Regions from separate parts of the Dyella sp. M7H15-1 genome, predicted to be linked through region 2. Evidence: predicted binding sites of a transcription regulator. Region 2 holds the regulator's gene; the other holds the start of a gene.
The links. Region 2 encodes sigma-54, which starts transcription at its own class of promoters, with help from an activator protein. Its sites were predicted from a motif close to TGGCACGNGCNTTGC; they were not measured.

Region 1: the regulator sigma-54 is predicted to act here: its motif matches at 9,282-9,296, upstream of glnA (type I glutamate--ammonia ligase).

What each region holds. Positions count from the first base shown of each region.
Region 1 covers NZ_CP035300.1:2,582,314-2,598,022, reverse strand. Annotated here, with positions in the region: gene EO087_RS12075 (DEAD/DEAH box helicase) at 1-4,119, shown strand, start outside; gene EO087_RS12070 (M60 family metallopeptidase) at 4,533-6,521, shown strand; gene EO087_RS16940 (N-6 DNA methylase) at 6,662-6,832, opposite strand; gene rhuM (RhuM family protein) at 6,769-7,086, opposite strand; gene EO087_RS12055 (DUF2442 domain-containing protein) at 7,167-7,418, opposite strand; gene EO087_RS12050 (DUF4160 domain-containing protein) at 7,428-7,655, opposite strand; gene glnA (type I glutamate--ammonia ligase) at 7,828-9,237, opposite strand; gene EO087_RS12040 (undecaprenyl-diphosphate phosphatase) at 9,499-10,296, shown strand; gene EO087_RS12030 (hypothetical protein) at 10,470-10,934, opposite strand; gene EO087_RS12025 (lytic transglycosylase domain-containing protein) at 10,943-11,884, opposite strand; one part of gene EO087_RS12015 (IS5 family transposase) at 12,483-12,852, shown strand; one part of gene EO087_RS12015 (IS5 family transposase) at 12,852-13,258, shown strand; gene EO087_RS12010 (hypothetical protein) at 13,268-13,696, opposite strand; gene EO087_RS12005 (hypothetical protein) at 14,227-14,727, opposite strand; gene EO087_RS12000 (lysozyme inhibitor LprI family protein) at 14,810-15,505, opposite strand; gene EO087_RS11995 (M23 family metallopeptidase) at 15,510-15,709, opposite strand, start outside.
Region 2 covers NZ_CP035300.1:277,794-293,502, reverse strand. Annotated here, with positions in the region: gene EO087_RS01520 (DUF2066 domain-containing protein) at 1-699, opposite strand, end outside; gene purM (phosphoribosylformylglycinamidine cyclo-ligase) at 855-1,883, shown strand; gene purN (phosphoribosylglycinamide formyltransferase) at 1,931-2,593, shown strand; gene EO087_RS01505 (DUF3108 domain-containing protein) at 2,638-3,345, shown strand; gene murA (UDP-N-acetylglucosamine 1-carboxyvinyltransferase) at 3,421-4,680, opposite strand; gene EO087_RS01495 (BolA/IbaG family iron-sulfur metabolism protein) at 4,729-4,968, opposite strand; gene EO087_RS01490 (KpsF/GutQ family sugar-phosphate isomerase) at 5,136-6,146, shown strand; gene EO087_RS01485 (HAD family hydrolase) at 6,163-6,705, shown strand; gene lptC (LPS export ABC transporter periplasmic protein LptC) at 6,702-7,385, shown strand; gene lptA (lipopolysaccharide transport periplasmic protein LptA) at 7,333-7,947, shown strand; gene lptB (LPS export ABC transporter ATP-binding protein) at 7,955-8,671, shown strand; gene EO087_RS01465 (RNA polymerase factor sigma-54) at 8,814-10,289, shown strand; gene raiA (ribosome-associated translation inhibitor RaiA) at 10,455-10,781, shown strand; gene hprK (HPr(Ser) kinase/phosphatase) at 11,015-11,917, shown strand; gene rapZ (RNase adapter RapZ) at 12,207-13,097, shown strand; gene EO087_RS01445 (PTS fructose IIA subunit family protein) at 13,294-13,686, shown strand; gene EO087_RS01440 (HPr family phosphocarrier protein) at 13,679-13,948, shown strand; gene ptsP (phosphoenolpyruvate--protein phosphotransferase) at 14,182-15,709, shown strand, end outside.

The DNA of each region.
Region 1 (15,709 bases), 1.2 Mb from region 2:
CGCGTCGTATACGTCTCGCCTTTAAAGGCGCTGTCGAACGACATCCACATCAACCTTGAAGCGCCACTGGAAGGCATTCGCGAACAGCTAGAAAAACGCGGCCTGCCCGGTGCACCGATCCGCACCGCCGTGCGTACTGGCGACACACCCCAACCCGAGCGCAACCTGATGCGCAAGGCGCCGCCACATATTCTGGTCACCACGCCGGAATCGCTGTACGTGCTGATGGGTTCGCTGTCCGGGCGCGAGATGCTCAAGACGGTGCGCAGCGTGATCGTCGACGAAATCCACGCGGTTGCTGCGAGCAAGCGTGGCGCGCATCTGGCGCTGACCTTGGAGCGGCTTGAGGCGTTGTGCCAGCGGCCGTTGTTGCGCATTGGTTTGTCGGCGACGCAGAAGCCGATTGAAGATGTGGCGAATTTTTTGGTGGGGGAGAGGGAGAAGCGTTGCGCCATCATCGATGTCGGCCACGCGCGCGCACGCGATCTCGCCATCGAAGTGCCGCCGGTGCCGCTTGAAGCGGTGATGTCCAACGACACCTGGGAACTGGTCTACAACCAGATCGTCCAGTTAGCCGAACAACATCGCACCACCCTGGTGTTCGTGAATACCCGGCGCATGGCCGAACGCGTCGCGCGGCACCTATCCGAGCGCCTGGGCCGCGATGCGGTCGCCGCGCACCATGGCAGCCTCGCCAAAGAGCAACGGCTCGACGCCGAGCAGCGCCTGAAACGCGGCGTACTGAACGTGTTGATCGCCACGGCCTCGCTGGAACTGGGCATCGATATCGGGGACGTCGATCTGGTTTGCCAGCTCTCGTCCCCGCGCTCCATCGCCGCGTTCCTGCAACGTGCCGGCCGCTCCGGCCACGCGGTCAACGGCACACCGAAAGCGCGCCTGTTCCCCACCAGCCGCGATGATCTGATCGAATGCGCTGCACTGCTGGACTGCGTGCGCCGCGGCGAACTCGACACGCTGATGCAACCACCGCAACCGCTGGACGTGCTGGCGCAGCAGATCGTCGCCGAAGTGGCCTGCACCGAATGGGATGAAGATGCGCTGTTCGATCTGGTTCGGCGCGCTTACCCTTATCGCGCGCTGCCCCGCGAGCAATTCAACGCCATCGTGCGCATGCTGGCCGACGGTTTCACCACACGGCGCGGTGCGCGCGCGGCCTACGTACATCGCGATGCCGTGCATCACGAACTACGCGCACGACGTGGCGCCCGGCTGACCGCCGTCACCTCCGGCGGCACCATTCCTGACATGGCCGATTACCTGGTCGTGCTGGAACCACAAGCCACCATCGTCGGCACGGTCAATGAAGATTTCGCGATCGAAAGCATGGCTGGCGATATCTTCCAGCTCGGCAATACCAGTTACCGCATTCTTCGCGTGGAACGCGACCGCGTACGCGTGGAAGATGCGCAAGGCGCACCGCCGAGCATTCCGTTCTGGCTGGGGGAAGCACCCGGGCGCAGCAATGAGCTTTCGGTCGGGGTATCACGCCTGCGCGAGGAAGTGGTTGCGCGTATCGATGCGGGTGGCGTGCAGGCCGCGTTCGATTGGCTGCGCGAGACGCTGGGCTTCAACGAATCCGTTGCACAGCAGATCGTGGAATACCTGGCCAAAGCTAAGGCCGCGCTTGGGGTGCTGCCCACGCAATCCACGCTCGTGTTCGAACGCTTCTTCGATGAATCCGGCGGTACCCAGCTCGTGATCCACACGCCCTGGGGCAGCCGCATCAATCGCGCCTGGGGCCTTACGTTGCGTAAACGCTTCTGCCGCCAGTTCAATTTCGAATTGCAGGCCGCGGCAACCGAAAACGCCATCGTGCTGTCGCTTTCCACCAGCCACAGCTTTCCACTAGAAGAAGTCGCACGTTATCTACACAGCAGCAGCGCCGAACACGTGCTGGTACAAGCGCTGCTCGATGCACCGCTGTTCCCGGTGCGCTGGCGCTGGAATGCCGTCACCGCGCTGGCCTTGCCGCGCTATGTCGGCGGCAAGAAAGTCCCCGCGCCATTGCAACGCATGAAAAGCGAAGACCTGCTCGCCACCGTCTTTCCCGATCAAATAGCGTGCCTGGAAAACATCGCCGGCGAACGCCAGATTCCGGATCATCCCCTGGTCAACCAGACCGTGCACGATTGCCTGCGCGAGGCGATGGACGTGGACGGTCTGTTGCATATCCTGAAGGGCCTGGAATCTGGCGCCATCACAGTCGTTGCGCGCGACCTCACCGCGCCCAGTCCGCTTGCCAGCGAAATACTCAGCGCCGCGCCCTATGCCTTCCTCGACGATGCGCCATTGGAAGAACGCCGCACGCGTGCCGTCCAAACACGCCATTGGAACGGCATTGAAGATACCGACGATCTGGCCAAGCTCGATCCCGAAGCCATCGCCGCGGTGCGCGCCGAAGCATGGCCTGAGGTACGCAGTGCGGATGAAATGCACGAAGCGCTGAACGTGCTTGGCTTTGTTACCACCCACGAAGTCGAAGCCAATGCGGGTTGGCGCGACTGGTTACACAAGCTAGCAAACGTCCATCGCGCCACGCTCCTTACTCCTTCCCCTTGCTCGCAAGGGGAAGGGCCAAGCTCGTGCGACGTGTGGGCCTGCGCCGAAAAACTTCCTCTCTGGCAAACCATTCACGGCAGCGTATCGATGCACCCAGCCATCGCCGCACCCGCCGAATACGCCGCCCAGGGTTGGACGCGCGAAGACGCCCTGCTCGAACTGGTGCGCGGCCGCCTCACCGGTCTCGGTCCCGTCACCGTGTCCGCGCTCGCCGCCTCGCTCAGCGTGGAAATGTCCGATGTCGAACTCGCATTGATCCGCCTGCAGTCCGAAGGCTATGTGATGCAAGGCCGTTTTACGCGAGAGGCGAACGACGTCGAATGGTGCGAACGTCATCTGCTGGCACGCATCCACCGCTACACCATCGGCCGCCTGCGTCGCGAAATCGAACCCGTCAGCCGCCGCGATCTGATGCGCTTTCTGCTCGACTGGCAGCACACCACACCCACTACGCGGCTCAAAGGCCCCGATGCGCTCGGCGCCGTACTTACCCAGCTCGAAGGTTACGAAGCCGCTGCGGGCGCCTGGGAAAGTGAACTGCTTGCCGCGCGCATTGAAGACTATGCCAGCCGCTGGTTGGACGAACTCTGCCGCGCGGGCCGTATCGGCTGGAATCGCCTGCGCAGCGGCGGTGGCAGTGGCGGCCCGATACGCGCCACGCCCATTGTGCTGCTCCCACGCCGCCAGCTCGGCATCTGGACCTCCATCGCCGATCGCCATCAGGAACAGGAGCTGTTGCTGTCTTCACGCGCGCAAGCTGTTATCGATGCACTGGCCGCACACGGCGCCTTGTTCTTCGACGAACTGATCGATGGCGCGCATCTTCTACGTACGGAACTGGAAAATGCGCTCGGCGAGCTGGTCTCCGCCGGCCGTGTCACCGCCGACAGTTTCGCCGGCCTGCGTGTGCTGCTCACTCCTGCAGCCAAGCGCGAATCACCCAGGCATCGTCGTGTACGTCGTCATGCGCTGAGTGACATCGAAGATGCCGGCCGCTGGTCGCTGGTGCGCAAGTCCACGCCCCATAGCCAAGTCGGCGACGACACCGATCCGATCGAGCACATTGCCCGCACGCTGCTACGCCGCTACGGTGTGGTCTTCTGGAAATTGCTCGAACGCGAAGCCTCCTGGCTTCCAAGCTGGCGCGAACTGCTGCGCGTCTACCATCGACTGGAAGCCCGTGGCGACATCCGCGGCGGCCGTTTCGTGGAAGGCCTGATCGGCGAACAATTCGCGCTGCCCGAAGCCATCGGCCAGCTACGCAGCATTCGTCAGCGCTCCCTCGAACAGCAATGCGTCTGCCTGAGCGGCAGCGACCCGCTCAATCTTGTCGGCACCGTACTCGCTGGCGACCGCTTGCCCGCGCTGGCAGGTACCCGCGTGCTCTATGAAGATGGTTTACCTGTTGCAGCCCTGGTGGCCAACAAGTCGCAATGGTTGATCGACAGCGACCTGGTGCAGAAACGTCGCTGGTTCAATGCGTTGCTGCGTCGGGTGGCGCCGGATGGGACCAGCGACATAGGCTACTTGCGGCACTGAAAGACCGAAGCAACACGTTCCAGCAGCAACAGTCTGCGCCTTGGCTTGCGATTCCATCACCATCTGCTCGGCAATGGTGTTGCCAATCGTGCTGGCAAGCGCATTCATCGTGGTACCCCGCAGGGATTGCTGCGACAAGTTGCCGTACACCCCAACCTGTTGACCCGCACACTCTCCCGACGCGAGGCTGTGCATAGCTCTCAAATCGAGGTCTATCGTTTCACCGAACTTTCATCCTGTCTCGCCAATATTGTGCTGACGTAGCGCTCGATAAAAGCGGCGCATGTATTGCCATCCGCAAGAACTGTTTCGAGTGGGTTATTTCATCACTCCGCCTTATCCATGCCGTTGTGCGTGGATCACCAAGCGTGAACACCAAAACGGGTTTGCGTCGTCTAAAGGAGGGACATAACGTGAAAGCTTTTCTCTTTAGCATGCTGTTCTGCGGCCTATCCTGCCTGGCGCTGTCGTTACATGCGGACGACAAGCGCGTAGATATGAGACACCCACGCGAAAGAACGCCTGCGACAGAGTTGCACATACCGGCGATTCCTGCGCACAAGCGCTCCACGCAAGGCCAGACAAGAATAGCCGCACTGGATCATCCAACGTTGCACGCAGCTATTTTGCCGCCACGATTTTTCACGCTTGTGCAAGCGACGTTGCCTGATAAGCAGTTCATGATCGCGCAGCGGACAATCAACGAATTTGCGTTGACGCCGATGCGCTCGACAGGCTATTGGGTCAATGCCGGCGACACCTTGGTGATTGATTTTCAATATTCAGGTGCAGCACCTTCGCCCATGCCATCGGTGTGGATCCATTCGCTGGATGACGATACGTGGGAGTACGACGAAGCGCAGAAAGTCCGTCTGCGTTCTGGCATCAACACCATCCATGCAAGCAAGAAGGGGGCTGTCTATATCGCAGTCCAAAATCAGCCTAGCGGCGGGGTGATGACCGTCGATATTGAATCCGGCGGACATCCCATGCCCCGCTTCATACTGGGGGAGCATGGCGACTCCGATTGGGCAAACATGCTTCAGACCTATGCAAACGCTCCGTATGCCGAATTGATTAGTCAGCGAGCGATGATTACCTTGACCTTGGCACGTGCCCGACGATTCGTAGACGATCCCGTCGGAGTGCTGGAAAACTGGGATCGCATTATCAATGTCGGCGAAGCCCAATACGGCCTGGCACTGGACAACGAAGCTCCGCACGACTCTCCGCGATTGCCGCATCACTTTGTGGAATGCGTGGGCTGCGACTCTTATATGTATGCATGGCAGTATCGTACGGCGTATGCGGACGACGCCATCAAGGCCGTGGTTAACAAGCATCTGCTCGAAACCGATGGCTGGGGACCCTGGCATGAACTTGGACACATCCTTCAACACGACGACCTGACCATGGATGTCGCCCGCGACCTGTCATATCCGATGGATGACGAGACCTCCAACAACCTGACTTCCTTATGGGTTCAAACCAATCTTTTCGACCTGAAGAGCGAGCTGGAGGTGGACAATGTATGGCCGAAAATCAAACGTTATCTGGACCAAACTTCGAAGAACTGGGATCAACTGAATCCAAGCTACGACCGAGCTTACCTGTTTATCCGTCTGGGAATGTTCTGGCAGCTGCACCTGGCATTCGGGCCGACGTTCTATCCACGGTATGCGCGTGAATCTCGTGCACTGAAGGGTTATCCAGGAGTAGCAAAGGCGGAAAAGCAAGCGCGCGTGGTCATCGAAACCAGTCGTGTTGCCGGCCGCAATTTGATTCCCTTCTATGAAAAATGGGGTATGCCGATCACCGCCGCTACGCGACAGACGGTCGAGAATCTGCATTTGCCGTCGCTAGACAAGCCCATCTGGGAAAACACCGACATGTCGGCGCCATATACCTATTACGGCCCAGGCGACCAGTTGCCGCCCATCGGCGATATCGTGGTGGTGTCCGAGGTTCGAAGCGGCGATCGATTTTCGGCGGTGGCCGATGCCGGCAGCCCGGGCGGCCATGAACTTTCTTATCAATGGAGCCATGGTGGGTTTCTGGATCCGGAGGGCGCTACGACTAACACGCTCACGATCACCGCGCCCACCGTACAAGCCCCGGAACCCTTTGAGGTATCGGTAGCCGTCAGCGACGGTCTGCATTCGTCAACGTTTCATGCCACCGTGATGGTGGCGCCGAAAGAACCTGGCGGTGGCCATTGCGATGGCGTGGAAGCATGGATCAGCAGCAAGGTATACGACACGCCGGGTGTAAAGGTTTCCTACGACAACTGGCTTTATGAGGTTGTTCATTGGACGCAAAACCAGCAACCGGACGAGAATTTCATCACCGATCCCAACAGCATAGCCAAGCCATGGCGGCGGCTGGTGACTTGCACGCGGTGACGCGCGCAACGACAACGGGCGCCGAAGCGCCCGTTGTTTGTTTCACCAAGTACCATCGCAGTGCGCTTGGCACGATTTCGTTGCCATAAAAGGTTTGATGGCGAAGAAACTGTGCCTGAGCCTTGTTCAACTTCTGGCGATTAAGCCATTCGTGCACGCCCAGAAAAAAGAAGCCGCCGGTGCCGCAGGCAGGGTCCTGCCACCGTTTTCTTCGGCTCCGGTTGCACGCATTCGACCATGGCCTGGATCAGCGCGCGTGGGGTGAAGTATTTACCGGCGCCGCTCTTGGTGTCTTCCGCGTTCTTTTGCAGCGGACCTTCGTAAAGGTCGCCCTTAAGATCTTCGGAGGCCTCTTGTTCCGCCACCTGCGCTTCTTCCAAGCGGCGGCGGTCTGGCCGGTGACAGCAAAGACCAGCTTATTCTGGATGGTGGCGAAGAAGGTCTTGGCCGTTTGCGCGCTGCCGTCGTAATCGCTGCTGCTGGCTTTGAACAGATCGCGCAGCTCCTGGTAGAGCGTTTCTCGGAGCCGCGGATATCGCGGATGCGATGCAGCAGTTCGTCGCAAGATGGCGCCAGCTTTCGCGGTGTCCGATTGAGGAGGCTAACAAGCCCAGGAAACGAGCGATTTCTGTCGCTTGCGGGCTCTTACGCAGCCGAGGCATCACAAGGCTGCAACTCAGCCAGGAGTGTTTCCGGAGCGATATCTTGTTCGTGCGGCCACGTAACGGCGCCAAATAAAATGCCAACTTGATTGAAGTAATCCCTGTTCTGAAGCTCTTTGAACGCATCGTGATTCAGATAAGGCTTCACGTCAAAGATTCCGATTCTGCCGTCTTCGAGCTCTACAAAAAGCCTGTAATCATCGAGCGGTTTTACTTTTTTGACGTCCCAATACATTGGAGTACCTCAAAGTGGAGCGATCTTGTACGGGCTTTCGCCACTAATCGCCAGCTCCCAATCAGCAATCAGCTCGTCGCGGTGCAACTCTATCCACGCCTGAACGAGTCGAAGCTGCTTTTTTGGAAGTTCGCCTGCGAGGATCTCGCCTTCGGAGATGGAGACCGATGCTTCAAACTCCGCATACCTCGCGTGGATGTGAGGTGCATGGTGATGCTTGTTATCGATCAGATACATTCGGATGATTGATGCCGTAAAACATTGAGATGACCGGCATGATGCCTCCTTGGTGGGAGCGGCATGGAAGATTGTCCGAGAAACGCGGAAGGGTGTCCACGTAGTGGAGCATCCACCGGAAACATCAACGGGCGCCGAGGCGCCCGTTGATGTTCATCGCGTGCAACCGCAATCACATCGCGTAATACATCTGGAATTCCAGCGGATGCGTGCTGGCGCGGTAGCGGGTGACTTCCTGCATCTTCAGTTCGATGTAGGCATCGATGAAGTCGTCGGTGAACACACCGCCGGCCTTGAGGAAGTCGCGGTCCTTGTCCAGCGCTTCCAGTGCGGCGTCGAGGCTGGAGCACACTTGCGGAATGTTCTTTTCCTCTTCCGGCGGCAGATCGTAGAGATCCTTGTCGGCCGGCGCACCCGGATCGATCTTGTTGAGGATGCCGTCGAGGCCGGCCATCATCAGCGCGGTGAAGGTGAGATAGCCCGACTGCATCGGGTCGGGGAAGCGCAGCTCGATGCGACGGCCCTTCGGGTTCGACACGAACGGAATGCGGCAGCTCGCCGAGCGATTGCGCGCGGAGTAGGCCAGCATCACCGGTGCTTCGAAGCCCGGCACCAGGCGCTTGTAACTGTTGGTGGTGGAGTTGGCGAAGGCGTTGATGGCCTTGGCGTGCTTGAAGATGCCGCCGATGTACCACAGCGCGGTCTGCGACAGGCCACCGTAGAGATCACCGGAGAACAGGTTCTTACCTTCCTTCGCCAGCGACTGATGCACGTGCATGCCGCTGCCGTTGTCGCCGACGATCGGCTTGGGCATGAAGGTGACGGTCTTGTCGTTCTGGTGGGCAACGTTCTTGATGACGTACTTCATCGTCATCAGTTCGTCGGCCTTCCTCACCAGCGTGTTGAACTTGGTGCCGATTTCGCACTGCCCGGCGTTGGCCACTTCGTGGTGATGCACTTCCACCACCTGGCCGAGTGACTCCAGCACTTTGCACATGTCGGCGCGCAGGTCGCCCAGCGAGTCGACCGGGCTGACCGGGAAGTAGCCGCCCTTCACGCCCGGACGATGGCCGCTGTTGCCTTCGTCGTACTTGAAGCGCGAGCTCCACGCGGCTTCCTGCGATTCGATTTCATAGAACACGCGACCCATGTCGTTCTGCCAGCGCACCGAATCGAAGATGAAGAATTCCGGCTCCGGACCAAAGAAAGCGGTGTCGGCCACGCCGGTGGACTTCAGGTACGCCTCGGCGCGCTTGGCGATGGAGCGCGGATCGCGGCCGTAGGCCTGCATGGTGCTCGGCTCCAGCACGTCGCAATGCAGGACCAGCTGGGTGTGGGAGCTGAACGGATCGAGGTAGGCGGTGTCCGGATCGGGAAGCAGCACCATGTCCGACTCGTTGATGCCTTTCCAGCCCGAGATCGAGGAGCCGTCGAACATTTTGCCGTCTTCGAAGGTGGAGTCGTCGATGGCGTGGGCGGGGAAGGTCACGTGGTGGTGCTTGCCGAGCATGTCGGCAAAACGCAGGTCGACGAACTCGACCTCATGTTCCTGGATCAGGTCGAGCACTTTCTTGGTGGACATGTAAACCTCGAGGTTTCGTGAAAGGGGGTCGCGCGTGCTTCTAGGCAAACACCGTACCAGCTATGAAACACGTCTTTTTTCAATGAATTATATCAGGACCGCACATTCCAAAGCGCGGCTTATGCACCATAATGGAACTTGCTTTGCCCATTTATGGCGCTAATAAAACAGCACTGCCAAGGCATCTGGCGTGAGGGAAACAGACTTTAAGCTATACCGCTTGTGCCGCCTCCCGCCACGCACCCCAAAGGAGTTCTCCGCGTGCATGACCTGATCAACATCATCCTGCTCGGCATTGTCGAGGGTATTACCGAATTCCTGCCGATCTCCAGTACCGGCCACCTGCTGATCGCCGAAAGTTTCGGGTTGGGTGCGCGTTCGGAACTGTTCAACGTGGGCATCCAGGCGGGGGCGATCCTGGCGATCACGCTGATCTACTGGAAGCGGATCTGGCAGTTGCTGACGCAGTGGCGGGCTCCGGCCAATCGCGCGTATCTGTTCAAACTGTCCGTGGCGTTCCTGATTACTTGCGCGCTCGGCCTGGTGGTCACGCACTTTGGCTTCAAGCTGCCGGAAACGGTGACGCCGATCGCGTGGGCGTTGGTGATCGGCGGTTTCTGGATGCTGGGTGCGGAGGCGATGGCGGCCAGACAGGTCGATTGCAGCGAGGTCACCTGGCGCGTGGCGATTCTGGTCGGCATCGCGCAGATGGTGGCGGGCATTTTTCCCGGCACCTCGCGCTCGGGTGCGACGATCTTCACAGCGATGCTGGCCGGCACCAGCAATCGGCCGGCGGCGACGGAGTTCTCGTTCCTGGTCGGCATTCCCACCATGTACGCGGCCACGGCTTACGAGTTGTTGAAGGTGTTCAAGCAGGGTGGCGCCGCGCACGAAGACTGGACGGCGCTGATCGTCGGATTCGTGGTGTCGCTGATCGTGGCGTTCGTGGCCGTGAAATGGCTGCTGGGCTACATCCGCACGCATCGCTTTACGTGGTTTGCTTGGTATCGCATTGCGCTGGGCGCGGCACTGTTGTTGCTGATGCCGGCGGGGGCTTGATTCGCTGCACCGCGAGCTGCAGGGCACGACACCAGATCACCCACTCGCGCCACATTGCGCCCGTCAATGCTCATGGTGCTCGAGCCGGTCAAGATTTTTCCGCCGCAGGTTGTATTGTCACCCACCCATGCGATGAACTGCATTTTTCTACTCCTTGAGTGTGCCCATGAAAATTATTTTCGTGACTTGGGGACATACAATTTCCCGTCAAAAATATACGCCTTAGATTCGCTTTCACCCGAAGTGCCAGCGGAGATGACAATGTCAGCCATCCCATTATGAAATATGTTCGATGGAATCAACGCGTACCCTCCAGTGGAAAGAAGCAAGGAGATACGCTGCGAGTTAGTCTGTGCAATTATCCAGATAGGAGCTAAAGCAGCTCCCCAGCCACACCCATCCGCCGTCGTGACAAACCATGTTTTATTTAGATCGCTTATGGATAGCACAACTTCAACATCTCTTGTTTTGCAGTTCAACTGTTTGAAGGTGGCAAAGGATTTATCGTTGACGACCGCCGAATCAACATCAGTAGGCACAACGCGCAAATTTTTGTCTTCGATCGAAGTTGAAGGTTCTTTGCAATAAGCATGGGTTGCAAGGAAAAATGAAAAAAACGCGAAAAAAACGAATCTCATGTATCTCCTCAATCCGCTATGTCGGCGCAAATGTTAGCCACGATGGTGTCGAACCAAGGCATTACACTTGATTCTGATATTTGTCGACCGCCGTATGCTAATGATGGGCCATCGTGATGGTAGGCATATATATCTATGAATAAATTTCGTCCCTTTGCACCTCCATTCTGAGCCAACCTCTTATTTTCAAGGTAATGCTCGACCATTGCCTCTGCTCCTTGTTCGGCGTCAAAGCGCTGCTCATCTGTCCTGATTCCGTAAGCGGTAGCGGTTTGGTCGACGAACTGCCCAAGTCCAGACGCCGACGTTGTACCAGCGGCCGCATCGGGGTTGAATCCAGATTCATGTCTCGTCATTGCGAGAACCATGGCAATATCTTCTCGACTGAGACGGTGCGCCCGAGCTTTTTCAACAAGAATGTCGATTACTTGCATCTGAACTTGTTTGCTTGCGTCTCCCGCCCGCCTACTATTACCGGCTAATCGTCCAGGTTTCGTGTCTATGGAAAGACGGTAGTGGCTGTGAGTAACAATCTGACTATCACGATATGCTGGTGCGGCTCTTTTAACTAGTATTGCATCGTAGTTAATGCATTTGCATGGTGACGAGAAATTCCCCACCAACGCAATCGGATGAATGTGATACACCACCGGACTATCCGGAAATCCCGCCACCTTGCCCTTCACCTCGTTCCACCATTGCAACTTGTGAATGCGTTGCACCTCGCACTCCCAGTTCTGCCGCGCGTGGCGCATCAACGGCGTGATCGCTTTCCATCGGCCCATGTTGCCGCTCCATTCGCTTTCATAACGCAGGATCAGCTGGCTGATCTCGCTGGCGAGCCACGGGAGGCGCATGGCCTCCTGCAAGGCGCGCGCGGTGACGATGCTGTACTTGTTCTTGGGCAGTTCGCGGCCGTAGGTATCCTTCTTGACGTGTTTGCCCAGCACCTGCTCCAGCCGGCGCAGCAGCGGGCTGGCATTGACTCGTTCCGCCGCCTCTTTGTATTTCCCCGCTTCTTGCCAGTCCGCCGAGCCAGTGACAGCAGGGGAAGTTCAGGATTTTTTGTAAAATCGACAATTTATCCTGGTCATATTGATGGATAGGCTGAATTGAACGTTGCGTAGTTGTACTTGCCAGTGGTCTGCTTAAGGCGGCGACCTCGATAGCACCATCCATCGCCGCTTTCGATGGATCCACTTCCAAGATCAGTCCTTCTTTCTTCCTCTTTCATCGCATTTGCATTTTACGGACAGAAATTTATCGCATTGCAGTTGATCCAACGCTCGATCACGACTCCATCTGCACGGATATATAGAATTTTCCAAAACTTTAAATCATCAGAAATGTTTAGTAACTTCACATAGTCGTCCTTTATCACGTAGGTATTGGTGGCAAAGGAATTTGATGGGTAATCGTATAAATAAGCCCCTTCAATTACTACCCGGCGTTCTCCACGATGTTTATCATCGGATGTCTTTTTTAGCTAGAGCCTGTCGTCATGAGGTGTTGAAATATGGTTAACTACCTGCCATCGAATCTTGCTGGATGGAATCCTCTGTGACTGCAGCCTATCGACGCCATGACATCTCCGATGAAAAATGGGGTTTGCTTGAACCCCATTTGCCGGGTCAAGCGGGCCGATGGGGGCGTGTAGCCAAAGATAATCGGCAATTCATCAACGCAGTGTTCTGGATACTTCGCACCGGAGCGCCGTGGCGAGATTTACCACCCGAGTACGGCGATTGGAAGAATACCCATCGGCGCTTTTGTCGCTGGCGCGATAACGGCACATGGGAAGGTCTGTTGGAACGTGTGATGGATGAGCCGGACTTTGAGTGGCTGATGATCGATGCCAGTCACTGCAAGGTTCATCCTCATGCAGCGGGAGCTCGTGGCGGCAATCAGGGCATAGGTCTCACAAAAGGGGGCGCAACACCAAGATACATTTGGCCGTGGATGCGCATGGTATGCCAGTCCGAATTCTTGTTACAGAGGGTACCCGGGCAGATTGTTCGCAGGCCGCGGAACTGATCAAAGACATTCCTGCTGAGCATCTCATGGCCGACAAAGGTTATGACAGTGATGCCATTGTTGAGCAGGCTCATGAGCAAGGCATGCAGGCGCATATTCCGCCACGTAAAAACCGAAAAGAGCCGCGCGACTACGACACGTACCTGTATCGTCATCGCCACCTGGTTGAGAATGCGTTTTTGTACCTGAAACAGTGGCGTGGTGTGGCGACACGCTACGCGAAGAATCTGTCCTCTTTCCTTGCCGCTGTGCAAATTCGCTGCCTCGTCATGTGGCTCAGAATCTTATGACGACATGCTCTAAGCTTTGTATGGCCCGTAAAAGAAATCGCCGCTTGGGTTCTTGATGACCTGCCAAATCAGATCATTTCCAACCCTCGAAAGCCTAGCAACTCCATCTTTTGCTCCAAAGAAAGAGTAAAAATGGACTTCCGTCGAGCTATCATCTGGCGCAGCTCGACCGGTGATATTGATTTCTTCACCATCAGGGTCACAGTCAATCCTGTTTCCGCCCTGAGTTATAAAGCAATAAGATCCTTGAATTTTTCCATCGTTGCCCTCCACCAATCTGATATCGAAAGTGGAATAGGGCTTTTTTGATGTGTCTATGTACTGGACATATCTCCATTCGCCCGAAAATGATTTGTTGGCATGAACTACGTTGAAATAAGAAGCCAGAAAAATCCAAGCGATCGCCTTCGCAACCAAGGCGCTGTATATCTTTATCATATGTTCGTCCTTAGACAGTCATCCACCCGATTTAGCCCATCCGATTACACACATCGGAGATGATGCGATGGGTGCCGATTTGCCGGAACGACACCAGGTCAGCCACTCGCGCCACATTGCGGCCTTCAATGCTCATGGTGTACGAGCCGGTCAAGATTTTTGGTCCCTCGAAAGTTTGGATGAAAAATCTTTGTAAAAATCATTCAATTTATCATCGGATAATTTGAAGTTGCTTTGTGCGAATTCTTCAGGTGCATGCGTAGTTCTGCCATTGCAAAGAACTCCCGCGTCGACCGGGCTCAGGATCGATAAAACAAAAATGCTAAAAAGAGGAGTTCTTTCATGGTTTGTAGCAGCCAACAAACGTCTTCGTAACAGGTGTTATCTTGTCTCCGTTATCATTGAGGACGAACAGATCTGTCCAACTTAGCGTCAAAGCCAATGCAACACATTTAATAGTCGCCTTCATTGCTCAGCTCGCCTTGTGCTTTGTCGCGCTCAGGTTCTGTCGGGTCCAAAAGATTTTGGCTTTAGCTTGCGCACCTATGAAAAAGAATAACGTTTCTTTTTTCGTAAAAATCAGGTTGATTAACCCACTGATACAAAAATGACTTTGTGTTATAGAATCCACTCCAATTTAATCTCATGCTATTTTTTCCATCAATCTCACCAATGGCAATTGGAATATTTTTTGAGAAATCTGCCCAATCCAGATTAATTCCACCTCTTCCTAGATCGGACGGCGAATCAAAATAGATTGATATTAAATTGTCTTCTACACCACTTATTTTTAGATGGATATTAATATTAATCTGGTTTGAATTAATGACAAAGTTAGCGCGAAGGTTATTTCCTACCTTGAAGCCTTCAAATCTTTCGCAATTTGGCGACCATCGACCCTCAAATTCATTCGAACCATTTGCAAGGGTTGACGATACCCCAGCATCCGGCCCTGCTGTCGCGCGACAACCTTCGAATGCTGCGGCCAGAAATAGAAGGGCTAGAATTTTTTCGATCGTATCTTTTTTCATTTTAGTAATTCACCCTGACGTACTTTCAAGGTTGTGTGTCCTTTGATTTCATCTTCCTCGGGGACATACAATTCTTTCTTCCTCATATCATCTCGCCACACATCTCCCGACTTGACGTAATTGGAGGGGATATGGACTGTGCCCAACTTCGAGCCATGACGTCGCAGGTCGGGCAGATCGCTGGTCCATGGCCGCATCTTAATGGATAGCTGTAAAAGTTTTGCCTAGCTACGCAGAGATTCCTTTCTTCGTGTAAGCGCTGAACGGCCAGTATGCAGTTTTTGCTTACATATGCGCCCCAATGTTGATCGTCTTTACTTGCCGGTTGCTTGGAGAGTTTCTCGATAAATCGATCTCTATTCCCGCCTTCATACAGCTTTGCGACCACATCCACCGCGTGTAAGAAGCTGTCCCCTCCGATACCAGAGTCAAGATAATGAAGCTCATTTATGCGCGCCCTTGTGACCTCATCCAAGCACGTCCATTTATCAATCCCAGCTTCCTCGCCTGGCGACGTTGCATCATAGGCCGCTTGACATGTGCTCTCTTTATATTTGATCCATTCACGCTGGGCATCCACCAATAGCGCCTTTTGGTCCCTCGAAAGTTTGGATGAAAAATCTTTGTAAAAAACATTCAATTGATCATCAGATAATTTGAAGTTACTTTGTGCGCACTCTTCAAGTGCATGTGTTGTTTTGCCATTGCAAAGAACTCCCGCGCCGGCTAGATTTGGAAGCGACAGAATAAAAACAGATAAAACGAAGAGCTTTTTCATGATTCTATCTCCAACAATTACATGTCATTCCACTTTCAAAAAGAATGGCCTCTTGTTCTCTACGTTCTACTAAGCCGCCTTGACCGCTGCCGGCCCATAGAGACTTCATCGATCGCAATTGAACAGGAACGTCTTTCGTCTTACTGTTCTCGATATCGGATTTAATGGATCTCATTTGTTCGCGAGTTTTCTGGTGCGGCTTGT
Region 2 (15,709 bases):
CGCACCTTTACCGGCATCGGCAAACATACTGTCTTCGCTGTTCCCCTGGGCGTTCCAATGCTGGGCCTGGCCACTGCTGATAAGCGTCCAGTCCGCGCCATTAGCGTGCAGCTCCCCCACCAGCACCAACCCGGTTTGGTAGAGCCGGGCAATCGCGGACATAGCTGCAGGATCGGCCGATTCAAGCTTGCCCAGGTCGGGCAACTGGGACGGGTCGGCGTAACTGACCTGATAGCCGTGCTTATTCACCGCATCACCAAGCGCACCGAGATCTTCCTTGCCGAGGATGTTGCCATCCACCCCCTTCACCACCAGCAACAATGGCGGCTTCACACCCGCCGTGGTCGCACCCATCTGGGTAACCAGACGCTGCACGGCGCCTTGGTCGAAGGTGACCGACAAAGTAAGGCTGGGCGGATTGCCCTCGCCACGCTGGTACTGGAACTGTTTGACGATGCCACCTGCGTTCTGCATCGCATTGGCATAACCGGCCTTGCCGCTCAAATCCTGCCCCCCTGACACCCGTGCGAGCACCTGCCCTAGCGCGGTGGAGAAAGCCTGGCTACGCTGCGCATCGCTGACATCCGTGACCGGCACCACCACGTTGTAGGGCGACGTTGTCTGGCTGGCAGCCGTCCGCGGCAGGCCGACGACAAGACCGAGCAGCAAGGTGGCAATCAGTAGGCAGAAAAGACGCATGGGCGGGCCGAATTCGGGTGGGAATTTGACCGGAAGTCTGCCTAATCCAGCGCTTAACGTCTATCATAGGAACGCTCTGATCCATTCTGTGTTGGCGCCAACTACAGAAATGGATTAGAGCCTTCCCTCCGTTTTCCCAAGGCTTGAGCTCCGCCATGTCCGACGCCCTCACCTACCGCGCCGCCGGCGTGGATATCGATGCCGGCAATGCCGTGGTCGAACGCATCAAGCCACTGGTCAAACGCACTTTCCGCCCCGAAGTGATGGGTGGCCTGGGCGGTTTCGGCGGCCTGTTCAACCTCGGCACGCGCTTCAAAGAACCGGTGCTTGTTTCCGGCACGGACGGTGTGGGCACCAAGCTTAAGCTGGCCCAGCAGCTCCGCCGCCACGACACCATCGGCATCGATCTGGTGGGCATGTGCGTGAACGATGTGTTGGTGCAAGGCGCCGAACCACTGTTTTTCCTCGATTACTTCGCCACCGGCAAGCTGGACGTGGACACCACGGTTGCCGTGGTCGGCGGCATCGCCAAGGGCTGCGAACTGGCCGGCTGCGCGCTGATTGGTGGCGAAACAGCAGAAATGCCGGACATGTACCCACCAGGTGAATACGATCTAGCCGGTTTTACCGTCGGCGCAGTGGAAAAGAGCACATTGCTGAGTGGCGACAACATCGTCGTGGGCGACGTCGTTCTTGGCGTCAACTCATCCGGCCCACACTCCAATGGTTACTCGCTGATCCGCAAGATCGTCGAACGCGCCGGCAGCCCGCTGGATCTGGAGGTGGGCGGCGCGAAGCTTGCCGATGCGCTGATGGCGCCGACCACCATCTACGTGAAGCCAATGCTGGAACTACTCAAGTCAGTATCCGTGCACGGCATGGCGCACATCACAGGAGGCGGGCTCAAGGAAAACATCATCCGCGTGGTGCCGGAAGGGCTTGGTTTGAAGATCGACGCCACCGCAATCGTGCTGCCACCCGTGTTTGATTGGCTGATGCACGAAGGCAAGGTCGCACGCGAGGAGATGTGGCGCACGTTCAACTGTGGTGTGGGCTTTACCATTTTGTTGCCGCGTGATGCGGTTGCTGCTGCTTCTGCCTTACTGAGCAAGCATGGCCTGACCAGCTTAGTGATTGGCGAAGTAGTTAAGACACGGGATGAAGAGCGCGTGCACATCGGCTAAGCGCTTTGCTCCCTCTCCCCTCCGGGAGAGGGAGCAAAAAGAACATCATGCCCTCACCACTGCGCATCGCTGTCCTAGCCTCCGGTCGCGGCAGCAATTTCGCCACGTTATTGGCAGCACGCGATCGCGGTGAATTGTCCGTGGAGTTTGTACTAGTCGCCAGTGACAAGGCCGATGCAGGTGCCGTGCAGCTCGCACAGATGGCAGGCATTCCAACCCTCGTGCTTGATCCTCGCGATTATGCCGAACGCCGCGATTACGACTTCGCCCTGTTCGAACGTGTTGCCGCGAGCAAACCCGACCTGCTGGTCCTTGCCGGCTTCATGCGCATTATCGACGGCGATGCGCTGAAACCATGGGTGGGTCGGATGATCAATATCCATCCATCCCTGTTGCCCAAGTATCGGGGCCTGCACACTCATCGCCGCGCGATCAAAGCGGGCGATGCCGAACACGGCGCCAGTGTCCACTACGTCACCGCCGAACTCGATGGCGGCCCAGTGATTGCCCAGACCGTATTACGCATCAAAGCCGGCGATAACGAGAAAACCCTCGCCGAGCGTCTGCTTCCGCTGGAGCATCAACTGCTGCTCGCTGTGGTGACCCTGATCACCGCAGGCCGATTAACCCTGGACCAAAACAGCGTCACCTTTGACAACGCCCTCCTTCACAAGCCTTTGCGGATGCAGGGCGGAACGCTCGTGCGTTAGTACCGCAACGAGTTGTTCAGGATCGATGCGTACACTGCCGATCCATGCTTACACTCAAACGTCCGCTCCCACTCGTCGCCGGTTTCGCACTGGCCGTCTTCACTACTGCCTCCTTTGCTACGCCGCCAACGCCTTTTACCGCTATCTATCAGGTATCACGCGACGGTGAAGCGATGGGCAACGCCACCATTACGCTCAAGTCGCTGGGCAATGGCGAGTACGAATACAGCAACCAGATTCAGGGCACCTCTGGCCTGGCCGCCGCGCTGGGTGCCAACTCCAGTGACGTCACCCGCTTCCGCTGGAACAACAACGCGCCGGAAACCGAAAGCTACACATCCGAAGTCAAAGCGTTCAAGGTGAAGCAACGCGCGATGCGGGTGAATTGGGCGACCAAACAAGTAAGCGTGGACGATGGCAAAAATCCGTCTACGTACGCGGCACAACCGGGCATGGTCGACCGCAATACCCTACCACTCGCCATTGGCCTGTCGCTGCGCAATGGCAGCCAAAGCATGACCATGCCGGTTGGCGTAAAGCAGCAGATAGAGCAGCAGCGATTCAAGGTACAAGGCACGGAAAGCGTGCAAGTGCCTGCCGGCAGCTTCCACGCCGAACGCGTGTCGCGGGCCGATTCAGACAAGCGCTATGAAGCTTGGTATGTGCCGAAGCAATTCGCGGTGCCGGTGAAGTTAGCGCAGAGTGATGGTGGCGACCTCACTTTGCAGTTAGTTCACTACAGTTCACCGTAACCACCTGGATGCAGCCCCATCGAGCCGCCCCATGCCTGTCCTGGGCGGCTACAGGGGTCCGCCCCTACGAGCACATCACGTGGGCAGGCGACGAATCTTCGCGCCGAGCGTGCCGAGCTTTTCTTCGATGTTCTCGTAGCCGCGATCGATGTGGTACACGCGATCGACGGTGGTATCGCCTTCGGCAACCAATCCTGCCAGTACCAGACATGCCGATGCGCGCAGGTCGGTCGCCATGATCGGCGCACCGCTCATCTTGTCCACACCCTGAATGATGGCAGTGTTGCCCTCCAGACGAATATCCGCACCCAGCCGCTGCAATTCATGCGCGTGCATGAAGCGGTTTTCGAACACGGTTTCGGTGATGATGCCAACGCCTTCAGCCACGCAGTTGAGCGCGGTGAACTGCGCCTGCATATCGGTGGGAAAGGCTGGATACGGCGAGGTGGTGATGTTCACGGCCTTTGGGCGACGGCCCTGCATATCCAACTCGATCCAGTCCGGACCGGTGGAGATATGCGCCCCGGCCTCTTCCAGCTTCGCGAGCACGGCATCCAGCGTATTGGCGCGCGCATTGCGGGCGCGCACCTTGCCGCCGGTCATCGCCGCGCCCACCAGAAAAGTACCGGTTTCGATGCGATCGGGCAGCACTTCGTATGAGCAACCGTGCAGCCGCTCCACACCATGGATCACCATGGTGGACGTGCCCGCGCCTTCGATCTGCGCACCCATCGCGTTGAGGCAGTTGGCAAGGTCGACCACTTCGGGTTCCTGCGCTGCGTTGTCGATGATGCTGGTGCCGGAAGCGAGCACCGCCGCCATCATCACGTTCTCGGTCCCGGTAACGGTGACCATGTCCATGATGATGCGCGCGCCCTTCAGACGACTGGCACGAGCACGGATGTAGCCGTTTTCGACAGTGATATCCGCACCCAGGGCCTGCAGCCCGCGGATGTGCTGATCCACCGGACGCGAACCGATCTGGCAGCCACCAGGCAACGAAACTTCCGCCTGCCCGAAGCGCGCCACCAGCGGACCGAGCACTAGGATCGACGCGCGCATGGTTTTCACCAGCTCGTACGGCGCGAAGTAGCGGTCGGTGGAACGCGGGTCCACCTCGATCTTCATGCGGTCATCCAACACCAACTGCACGCCCATCTGGCCGAGCAATTCCATCGTGGTGGTCACGTCATGCAGATGTGGGACGTTGCTGATGGTGACGGGTTCGTCAGCCAGCAAGCAAGAGGCGAGAATCGGCAGCACGGCGTTCTTGGCGCCGGAAATACCAACCTCGCCACGTAGCGGCTCACCGCCGCTGATCAGGATTTTGGCCATCGGGAATCCTTGGGAAAGCGAAACCCGGAGAGCGGCTGCAGCAGGCGGTCAACGGCGCGCAGCGGCTTCTTCCGGGGTCAGGGTCTTGAGCGCGAGCGCATGGATCGCGCCCCCCATCAGGTCGCCCAGTGTGGCGTAGACCAACCGGTGACGAGCCAAAGGCAGCTTTCCTGCGAACTGCGCGGCAACCACTTCGGCCTCGAAGTGCACGCCGTCGTCCCCCTGCACGTTTGCTTGTGCGCCGGGCAGGCCGGCTTCAATCATTGCCTGGATGCTGGCTGCGTCCATTAATCTTCCAAATCACTGGGATCCTGAACACCACCCGCTGGACATCGAAGAGCGAGGCTATGGCGTCAGGCATCAAGATAGAATGCGAATATGCCATGTTAATGGAAATCTGCTGCCGCAGAAACGACATAAGCCTGGCTCCCTACCTACATTGCCTCCGAGGATGCATGAACGCACCCACCATAAAGCCCAAGTCCACCCGGGTAGATGCCGCTGCCATCATGCACAGCGCGCGCACGGTGATTGTCACCGAGGCCGCCGCGATCCGGGCGCTGGAGCCACGCATCGACCAGAACTTCGTGGACGCCTGCCGGCTTATCCTGGGCTGCAAGGGCCGGCTGGTGGTCACCGGCATGGGCAAGTCCGGCCACATAGGGCGCAAGATCGCTGCGACCCTGGCCTCCACTGGCACGCCGGCCTTCTTCGTCCATCCGGGCGAGGCCAGCCATGGCGATCTGGGCATGATCCTGCCGCAGGACGTGGTGCTAGCCTTGTCCAACTCGGGCGAGACAGACGAGATTCTGTTCATCCTGCCGGTGATCAAGCGCCAGGGTATCCCGTTGATCTCCATTACCGGCAACCCGGAATCCTCGCTCGCCGGCCAGTCCGACGTGCATCTGGATGCGGGCATTTCCGCCGAAGCCTGCCCGCTGGGCTTGGCCCCTACCGCCAGCACCTCCGCTGCGCTGGTGATGGGCGATGCCCTGGCCATCGCACTTTTGGAAGCACGCGGGTTCACCTCTGACGACTTCGCGCGTTCTCACCCAGCCGGAAGCCTGGGTCGCCGTCTGCTGCTGCATATCAGCGACGTCATGCACACGGGCCCCGGCATACCCACGATCGCCCCGGACGCCAGCTTGACCGAAGCCCTGATGGAAATGACCCGCAAGCACTTGGGCATGACCGCCGTGGTCGACCCCGACCAGCATCTGCTGGGCGTGTTCACCGACGGTGACTTGCGCCGTGCGTTGGACGACGACGACGTCGACTTGCGCAACGCCAAAGTCAGCGACCTGATGACGCACGGCCCCAAGGTGATAGGCGCCGACAAGCTCGCCATTGAAGCGGCGCAACTGATGGAGAAGTACCAGATTCACGCCCTGCTGGTGGTCGACGATGCGCAACGCGTGGTCGGCGCCCTCAACATTCACGATCTGCTGCGCGCACGCGTGGTCTGACGGACATCCCCACAACATGGCTTATCTCGCCGACCTCCCCGCCGATCTACTTGCTCGCGCCGCCAACATTCGCTTGGCGGCGTTCGATGTGGACGGCACACTCACCGATGGCCAGCTCTGGTATAGCGAAAGCGGCCACGAAACCAAGGTTTTCCATGTGCACGATGGCCTTGGCCTGAAGCGCCTGCAGGCACATGGCATTCACGTGGCCATCATCAGCGCGCGCATCAGCCATCCGGTAGCGTTGCGCGCGGAAGAGCTGGATATCACTCACGTTTATCAGGGCCAGGGCGACAAGCGCGAATGCCTGCGGCAGATTCTTGAAGCACTCAACATCCAACCCGAAGAAGCCGCATTCGTCGGTGACGACCTGCCCGATCTGCCGGCGATGAGCATCTGTGGATTGGCCGTCGCGATAGCCAATGCACACCCGTGGGTGGCCGAACGCGCGCACTGGCGCACGCAACTTAGCGGTGGCAAAGGCGCCGTACGCGAAGTGTGCGACCTGATCCTGCACGCACGGGGCAAGACCGCCGCGGAACAGGAGCACTGGCGGTGAATGTTCGCCAATACCTGCGTGACAACCGCACCATGGCCACCATCGTGCTGCTGGCCATTGCCGCGCCGGCAAGTTGGATGTTGCGAAGCTGGATGGTGGGCGCGCCCGAGGCTAACGACTTCATCGGCCCCCCCATTTCCGACTACGTGCTCTACAACTCCAAAGTATGGAGCTACGACACGGATGGCTTACTCAACTTCACCATGACGGCACCGCGCATGGATCGCCGTGGTAGTGACGAATCGATGTACATCAACGCGCCTGTATTCGATATCACGGCGAAAAAACCGGGCGTACCGGATTGGCGCGGCCATGCACCATTCGGCTGGGTGAACAAGAGCGGCACGCTGATGCGGCTGGATGGCGCGGTGTACATGCAGCGCCCCGCGTACGTGCAAGCCCTCACGGGAGCGTTGAGTCCCGTGGCAACATTATGTACCTCCAATGTCACCGGCTGGCCGAAGGAAAACCGTATGCAAACCGCGGACCCGGCCACGATGACGCAGGGAGCCACCGTAATGAACGGTATTGGCATGCGCGCCAGCCTAAACGATAACCATCTGGAGTTGCTCAATGACGTGCACGGCGTGCTGTATTCAAGCCAGAACAATGCTACGGCTAAGCCTGTTGACTGTCGGTCTGTTGCTGCTGCAACAACCCGCCTTGGCAAGGACGGATGACCGTAATCAGCCGATCCACGTGGTGCACGCCGACAGTATGGACGGCTATAACGAACCCAACTCCATGAGCACCTTCAAGGGCAACGTCCTGATCACTCAGGGCACCATGAAGCTCACGGGCGAGCTTGCCCGGATCTGGACGGCCAAGGAAGACACCTCGGTCGACCACATCATCGTAACCAGCATTGCGCCGAAACGTCCGCACATCGAGCAGACCGACGACAACGGCAACCTGATGACGGGTGATGCCGATCAACTTTATTACGACAACGTCAACGGCATCGCGATCCTTACCGGCAACGCTTTCGTGCATCAGCAGAACAAGGGTGATGCGCACGGCGCCAAGCTTACTTACAACACGCAGACCGGCTACATGGTCGGCGAAAGCGGCAACAACGGTCCAGTCACCATGACCTTCCTGCCGAAACAGAAGCCGCTGCCATCGCCGAAGAATGGCAAGCCGGCAACGCCTGCCCCGACACCAGCCAAACCAGCCGCCGGCTCCCCGGCAACGGGTGCGGCCAAGCCGGCTTCGGCCAGCAGCGCGTCCACCAAGGAATAACCGTTACATGCTTTCCGCAGAAGGCCTGCAAAAAAGTTTCCGCGCACGCAAGGTCGTGCGCGATTTCGCGTTCTCGATCCGTCAGGGTGAAGTGGTCGGCCTGCTCGGCCCCAATGGCGCGGGCAAAACCACCTGCTTCTACATGATTGTGGGCCTGATTGAAGCCGATGGCGGCGCGATCAAGCTCGACAAGCAGAACATCACTGGCCTGCCCATGCATGCGCGCGCCAAGCTCGGCATCGGCTACCTACCGCAAGAAGCTTCGGTGTTTCGCCGACTCAGCGTATCCGACAACATCATGGCCGTGCTGGAATTGCGCGAGCCGGATCAACGCAAGCGCGATGCGCAGCTTGAAAGCCTGCTGGACGAACTGAAGATTTCGCATATCGCAGGCCAAAAAGGCATCAGCCTTTCCGGTGGCGAGCGCCGCCGTGTGGAAATCGCCCGCGCCCTGGCCGCCGAACCGCGTTACATGCTGCTGGATGAGCCTTTCGCCGGCGTGGATCCGATCTCGGTCGGTGAAATCCAGCGCATCGTGCGACATCTGAAAGAACGCGGCATTGGCGTGCTGATTACCGATCACAACGTGCGCGAGACGCTGGGCATTTGTGACCGTGCATACATCATGAACGAGGGTGAGGTGCTCTCGCGCGGCACACCGGCGCATATCCTGGCCGATGAGAAAGTACGCGAAGTCTATCTGGGTCGGGAATTCCGCTTGTAATAGCGCAACTTTGGAGACTCTACAAGAGCAAACTTGCTCAGTCTCACATCCGCATGCACGGCCGGCTATTCCAGCCGTGACAAGTATGGCCGGGGCTCCGCCGAAGGGTTAGGATGCAGCCATATTCACCGTTCCGACAGGCATGAAAACAGGGCTTCAGTTCCGTCTTAATCAACAACTGGCTCTTACGCCGCAGTTGCAACAGGCCATTCGTCTTTTGCAGTTGTCGCAACTGGAGCTGGCCGTTGAACTGCGCCAGCTTGCGGAAAGCAATCCGCTGCTCGAATTCGCCGAAGACGCAGAAGGCGAGCAGAATGAAAACGAAGCCGGCGACGAATTCGAAACGGATTTCGAAACACTACTGCCGGCAAGCAGCCCCGAGGCATCCGGCAGCGACAATAACGATGAAGCACCGGACTGGACAGAGCCGGATATCAGCACGGACGAGCCGATCGATTTTTCGTCCAGCAACGGCAGTGGCAGCCGAAAGAACAATCGCGACGACGAGGGGCTCGAGCCACAGAACACAGCACCCGAATCGCTGCAGGAGCACCTGCTGTGGCAGCTCAACCTCACCCCCATGGACGGGCGTTCCAAAGCTATCGCCACGGTATTGATCGATGCCTTGAACACGGATGGCTATGTGGGTGAAGGCCTGGATGTCGTGCTCGCCGCTCTGCCGCTGCATCTGAAAGCCACGCTGGGCGAAGTGGAGGCCGTACGCCGCCAGTTGCAGCGCTTCGATCCTGCCGGCGTAGGCAGCATCGACCTGCAGGATTGCCTGCGCGCACAACTTGAACAGTTCGACCCCGGCACCCCGCACCGCGACCTGGCTGTGCGTATCGTCCAGGACGAACTGGAACTGCTGGCCCGCAACGACATGGCCAAGCTGGCACGCCGCTTGCACGCCAGCGAGGAAGACACCGCCGCCGCGGCCATCCTGATCCGCAGCCTGGACCCGCGCCCCGGCGCGGCCTTGGACACCACGCCAGTGGAATACGTCGCCCCCGACGTCTACGCGCGCAAAGACGGCACCCACTGGCAGGTGCTGCTTAACCCCGACAGCCAGCCAAAACTAAGTCTTAACCAGCGTTACTGCAGTCTTATTGCGCAGGCGCGCAGTGATGATGCAAGCTGGATGCGTGGGCAGTTACAGGAAGCCCGGTGGCTTATCAAGAGTCTGGAGTCCCGTGCCGAAACACTGCTAAAGGTGGCAGATGCCATCGTGCGCCGGCAAAGCGCCTTCCTGGATTACGGCCCGGAAGCGATGCAACCGCTGGTGCTGCGCGAAGTGGCTGAGGAGGTGGGTATGCATGAGTCGACCATTTCACGTGTCACCACCCGCAAGTACATTCACACGCCACGCGGCACTTACGAACTGAAATATTTCTTCTCCAGCGGCGTTTCCACCGAAGATGGCGGCAGCGCATCGGCTACCGCCATCCAGGCCATGCTGCGCAAACTTGTCGACGGTGAAGATCCGCGCAAACCCCTGTCCGATCAAGCGCTCGCCGAAGAGTTGCACGGCAAAGGCATCCAGGTTGCCCGCCGCACCATCGCGAAATACCGGGAAATCCTGCGTATTCCAAGTTCCAGCGAACGACAGCGCAATAGCTGAACCATGCTGGCCCCGTTTTTGTCACGATGGGGAACTTGCCACTCAAGGTAACGATCCCATATTCAACAACAAGGTTTCGCTTCACGGTGCCATCGATCGTTTCACGGCGATTCGCGCACCATCCAATGCCGCCCCGCGCGGCCAGCTCTAGTAAGGAGGCGCACCATGCAATTCCAACTCAGTGGTCAAAAAATCGAAGTCACCCCGGCGCTGCGCAGTCATGCGGAAGCCAAGCTCGATCGATTGACCCGCCTCGACGACCGCATAGTCAGCCTGAACATCGTGCTTTCGGTGAACAAGCTCCAGCAACGCGCCGAAGGAACACTCACTGTTGCAGGCAAGTCGCTACACGCCGAGGCCAACGAGAACGACATGTACGTCTCCATCGACAAGCTGTTTGATACGTTGGTCACCCAGTTGCGCCGTTACCGTGAAAAGCTGTGTGACAAGCACCAGCGCGAAGTCTACGAGGCCCGCCAGGCTGTCATCTGACGTTTGCCAAGCCCGCCTCTCCCTACGAGAGGCGGGCCGAACCGCAACAAAAACACGGTATCGCTACTTCCCTACGTACCATTCTCCCTTCCCCGATTACAACCTGCCGGCCCAAACTGGCACAATGTTCCTGCCGCCGCCCCTGACCAGGCAACAGGGGATGCCCTGGGCAAAAAGGAACATTCTTGGATCGGCTTACCGCTCGACAACTTTACGATGACATCCACGAGCGCATGGCGCTACGATGGATTGCAGGCGTGCGCGGCGAAACACGCGTGCTCGAATACGGCTCCACACCCGCCCGGCGCCCATCGCTGGTGGGTTACCTCAATGTCATCTACCCCAACAAGATCCAGATCATCGGCACCGAGGAGCTGAGCTACCTCGACGGCCTGGATTCGCGTCAACGCTGGGAAGTAATCCACAAGGCCGCCGCCACCCACCCGGCGGCCTTCATCGTGACCAAGGATCAGGCGATCCCCTCCGACCTGCGCGAAGTAGCAGAGGAAACCAACACGCCACTGTGGATCAGCGCCAAACGCGGCCATGAGTTACTCACCTGGATGCAATACCACTTGGCGCGCACCATGGCGCCGCGCCTCACCTTGCACGGCGTGCTGCTGGAAGTGTTTTCGATCGGTGTACTAATCACCGGCGAGGCGGGCTCGGGCAAAAGCGAGCTGGCGCTGGAACTGATCAGCCGCGGCCATCGACTGGTGGCCGACGATGCACCGGAATTCACGCTGATTGCACCGGACGTGATCGATGGCGCCTGCCCGGAACTGTTGCAGGATCTGCTCGAAGTGCGCGGCCTGGGCGTGCTCAACGTACGCGAGATGTTCGGTCACACCTCGGTGAAAACATCGAAGTACCTGCGCCTGGTCATCCACCTCAAGCCGCTGCGCGATGGCGAACAAACCGACGGCATGACACGCATCACCGGCGACGTGGGTCATCGGGAAATTTTCGATGTGCGAATGCCGATGATCACCATTCCCGTCGCGCCCGGCCGCAACCTCGCCGTGCTGGTCGAAGCCGCGGTGCGCAGCCATATGCTCAAGAGCAAGGGCATCGACCCGGCCATGAGTTTCATGGATCGCCAAGCCCACCAGATGCGCCGCCTTCCTCCCTGGTAATCATATGGGATGCTCTGATCAATTCTGCGTAGGTGGCATGATGTCCAGAAGACTCTCAGGGTGTGTTGCGTGGCACCGGGAAGGCCCTTTTCAAGCCGCGCGGCGCAGCCTGAGAGCCTTCTGGACATCACCCCATCATTTAAAATTAATGCGTTGGGGCCGGTTCTGTCCGCCCGCATGCCTTCGGCCCATCGTCTCGACAGACGGCCCGTCTGCCTTCGTCAATGGTCCTGTGGCCTGCGAACAGACAGAACCGGTGACACCTGCGCAGAATTGATCAGAGCATCCCATGGGTCTGCAAGACAGTATCCTTCCGGCTGACGACCCCAGCGCCATTCATCTGGTGGTGCTCACCGGCATGTCCGGCGGCGGCAAGACCATCGCCTTGCGCGCACTGGAAGATCTGGAGTTCTACTGCGTCGACAACCTTCCCAGCGCATTGCTGTCGGAATTGGTTGACGCAGCGACCCGTGATAATCATCGCCGGCGCATCGCTGTCGGTGTGGACGTACGCAATCGCGACGAAGATTTCCAGCACATGCCCAAGGTATTATCCACCCTGGCGGCCACCGTGCATGTACACCTGATCTTTCTCGATTGCAACGATGCGGTGCTGATCAAGCGCTATTCCGAAACGCGCCGCCGGCATCCGCTCGCCATGCGCAACCTGTCGCTGGCCGATGCGATCGCCGAAGAACGCCGCCTGCTGCGTCCGCTGATGGCGATTGCCGAACGTGTGATCGATTCCAGCGACTTGAACGTGCATCAACTGCGCCGGCTGATCGCCACCGGTTATGCCCAGACCACATCCGGCCTCACGCTGATGTTCCAGTCGTTCGCATTCCGCCGCGGCCTGCCACTGGATTCGGATTTCGTGTTCGACGCACGCTGCCTGCCCAACCCGCATTGGGAGCCTACCCTGCGCCCGCTGTCCGGCAAGGACGGCCCGGTGCGCGACTTCTTGGATCAACAGCCGATGGTGGGCGAATACCTCGCCGACACCACCCGCTGGTTGGACGCATGGCTGCCGCGTTTCGAAGCGGATGACCGCAGCTACGTCACCCTCTCCATCGGTTGCACCGGCGGTCGCCACCGTTCGGTGTACCTGGTCGAAAAGCTTGCTGCGCACTACCGACCCAGCCGCGAAAGCGTGCTGACTTTCCATCGGGAATTAGAGTGATGATTATGTTGTCTGAGTACTGGAATCGGGAATCGGGAATCGGGAATCGGGAATCGGAAAAGCAGTGCATTTCCCGATTCCAACCAGAGGAACAGGGAACAAGGAGCAGGGAATGGGCGCCGCGTTGTGCGCCGCGCTTTTTTACGATTTACGATTTACGATTCCCGATTTACGATTCCCGCCAGGCTCAGCAGCCATGAGCGTCGGCGTGCTCCTGATGACCCACGAGTCGGTCGGTCAAGCGTTGGTGAAAGCAGCACGTCACGTGTTGCCGAAATTGCCGCTGCGCGTCGCCACCGTGGAAGTGCCGGCCCGGGCCGATCCGGATGTGACGCGCACGCTGACGGCCAAGCATGCGCGTGAACTGGATCACGGCGATGGCGTGCTGGTGTTAGCGGATTTGTATGGCGCCACCCCCTGCAACATCGGCCTGTCGCTGAGTACGGTTGGCGTAAGGCTGCGCTGCGTATCGGGTTTGAACTTGCCTATGTTGCTGCGCGTACTCAACTACGCCGACAAGCCGCTGGATGAGCTTGCGGAAATCGCGGTCAGCGGCGGTCGCGGAGGAATCTTCATAGATCATGCTTGAAAAAGAAATTGTTGTTTCCAACAAACTGGGCTTGCATGCCCGTGCATCAGCCAAACTGGTGCAACTCGTGCAAAGTTTCAAATCCACCGTCTGGTTGATCAGCAAAGGGCGCGAAGTGAATGCACAAAGCATCATGGGCGTAATGATGTTGGCCGCGGGCATTGGCACAGCGCTTACCGTGCGCGCCGAAGGACCGGACGAAACCGTTGCGCTGGATGCGGTGGTGGATCTGTTCAATCGCAAATTCGACGAAGGGGCGTGAATGGAGCCGGGAATCGGGAATCGGGAATCGGGAATCGGGAATCGTCAAAGCGGCATCCCGCGCCGAACGAAGTGCTGCGGCCACGATTTACGATTTACGATTCACGCCGCTTCAATGAAGTCGGGAATTGGGAATCGGGAATCGGGAATCGTAAGAGCAGCACACCCCAACCCAATCACTGCGACCACGATTCACGATTCACGATTGACGATTCCCGTCCACAGGAGGCGCCCATGAGGCAAATCCTGTCCGGCACAATGGCATCGCGTGGCATGACTCTGGGCCGCGCACGGCTGGTTCAGCCCAGTCGCTATCTGGTCGACACACGCCCGTTGGCGGAAGATGAAGTCGCTTCCGAGCTGGAACACCTGCACACCGCGCTTGAAACCGCGCGGCAGGAACTGCGCGAACTGCGCGGCAAACTGCATGGCGCGCTGGCACGCGAAGTCAACGAATTCATCGACGCGCATAGTTTGCTGCTCGACGACGCCGAACTGCTGCGAGGCCTGGACGAAATGATCACCATCGGCCGCTACCGCGCCGGTGCCGCGTTGAAGAAACAGCGCGATCGCCTGGCAAGCGTGTTCGCCGCCATGGACGACCCGTATCTGCGTAGTCGCATGGAAGATGTCGATCAGGTCATCAGCCGCGTCATCTCCGCTCTGCAACGGCAGACCAGCGCCGAGGAACGCAAGCTAGCCGCACGAGTTGGCGAAATCCTGGTCGCCGATACCCTGGCGCCCGCCGACATGGCACACCTGGCCGACAAAGGCTTGCTCGGCGTCATCACCAGCTCCGGCAGCCCGTATTCGCACAGCGCGATTCTGGCGCGTAGCCTCAACCTGCCCATGCTCGTGGGCACGCGCGATGCGCTGGCCACCATCCATGATGACGACCTGATATTGCTCGATACCGAGCACGGCGAAGCAGTAGTCCACCCCACCGCGCAAGACCTTGCCCGCTATCGCGCATGGCAACGCGAAGCCGCAATCGAAGGCCGCCGGCTCGCCAGTCTTGCCAATGCACCTACGCGCACCCGCGACGGTGTCGATGTACACCTGCTGGCGAATGCCGAATCCACCAGCGACGTCGCCCTGGCACGCGCACGCGGCGCCGATGGCGTGGGTCTTTACCGCACCGAATTCCTGTTCCTGCGCCACAAGGGCCTACCTTCGGAAGACGAGCAGTTCATTGCCTACCGCGACGTAGTATTGGGCATGGGCGGCGCACCGGTCACCATTCGCACGCTCGACCTTGGCGCGGACAAAGCGGATGCCGCCGGGTTGGTGATTCACGGCGAAGAAAACCCCGCACTCGGTGTGCGCGGAGTACGCCTTTCGCTGCGCCACCCCGCCGTATTCAGCACGCAGATCCGCGCGATCTTGCGCGCCGCGTGCTACGGGCCCGTCCGCGTACTTGTACCGATGGTCACCCAGCCCGACGAATTGATCGCCGTGCGCACCCTGTTCAAGCTCGCACGCCAGGAGCTGAAGCGCGAAAACATCGACCTGCCGGAAAAGCTCGCGCTTGGCGCCATGATCGAAGTACCTGCTGCCGCCATCAACGTGCGTGCGCTGCTGGAGCATTCCGACTTTCTCGCCATCGGCACCAACGACCTTGCGCAATACGTACTTGCGGCCGACCGCGGTAACGATGCTCTGGAAAATATCTATAACCCGCTGCAGCCCGCGCTGCTGCGCCTAATCTCGCACGTCATCTCAGCCGGCCGACGTGCCGGCAAACCGGTGAGCCTGTGCGGCG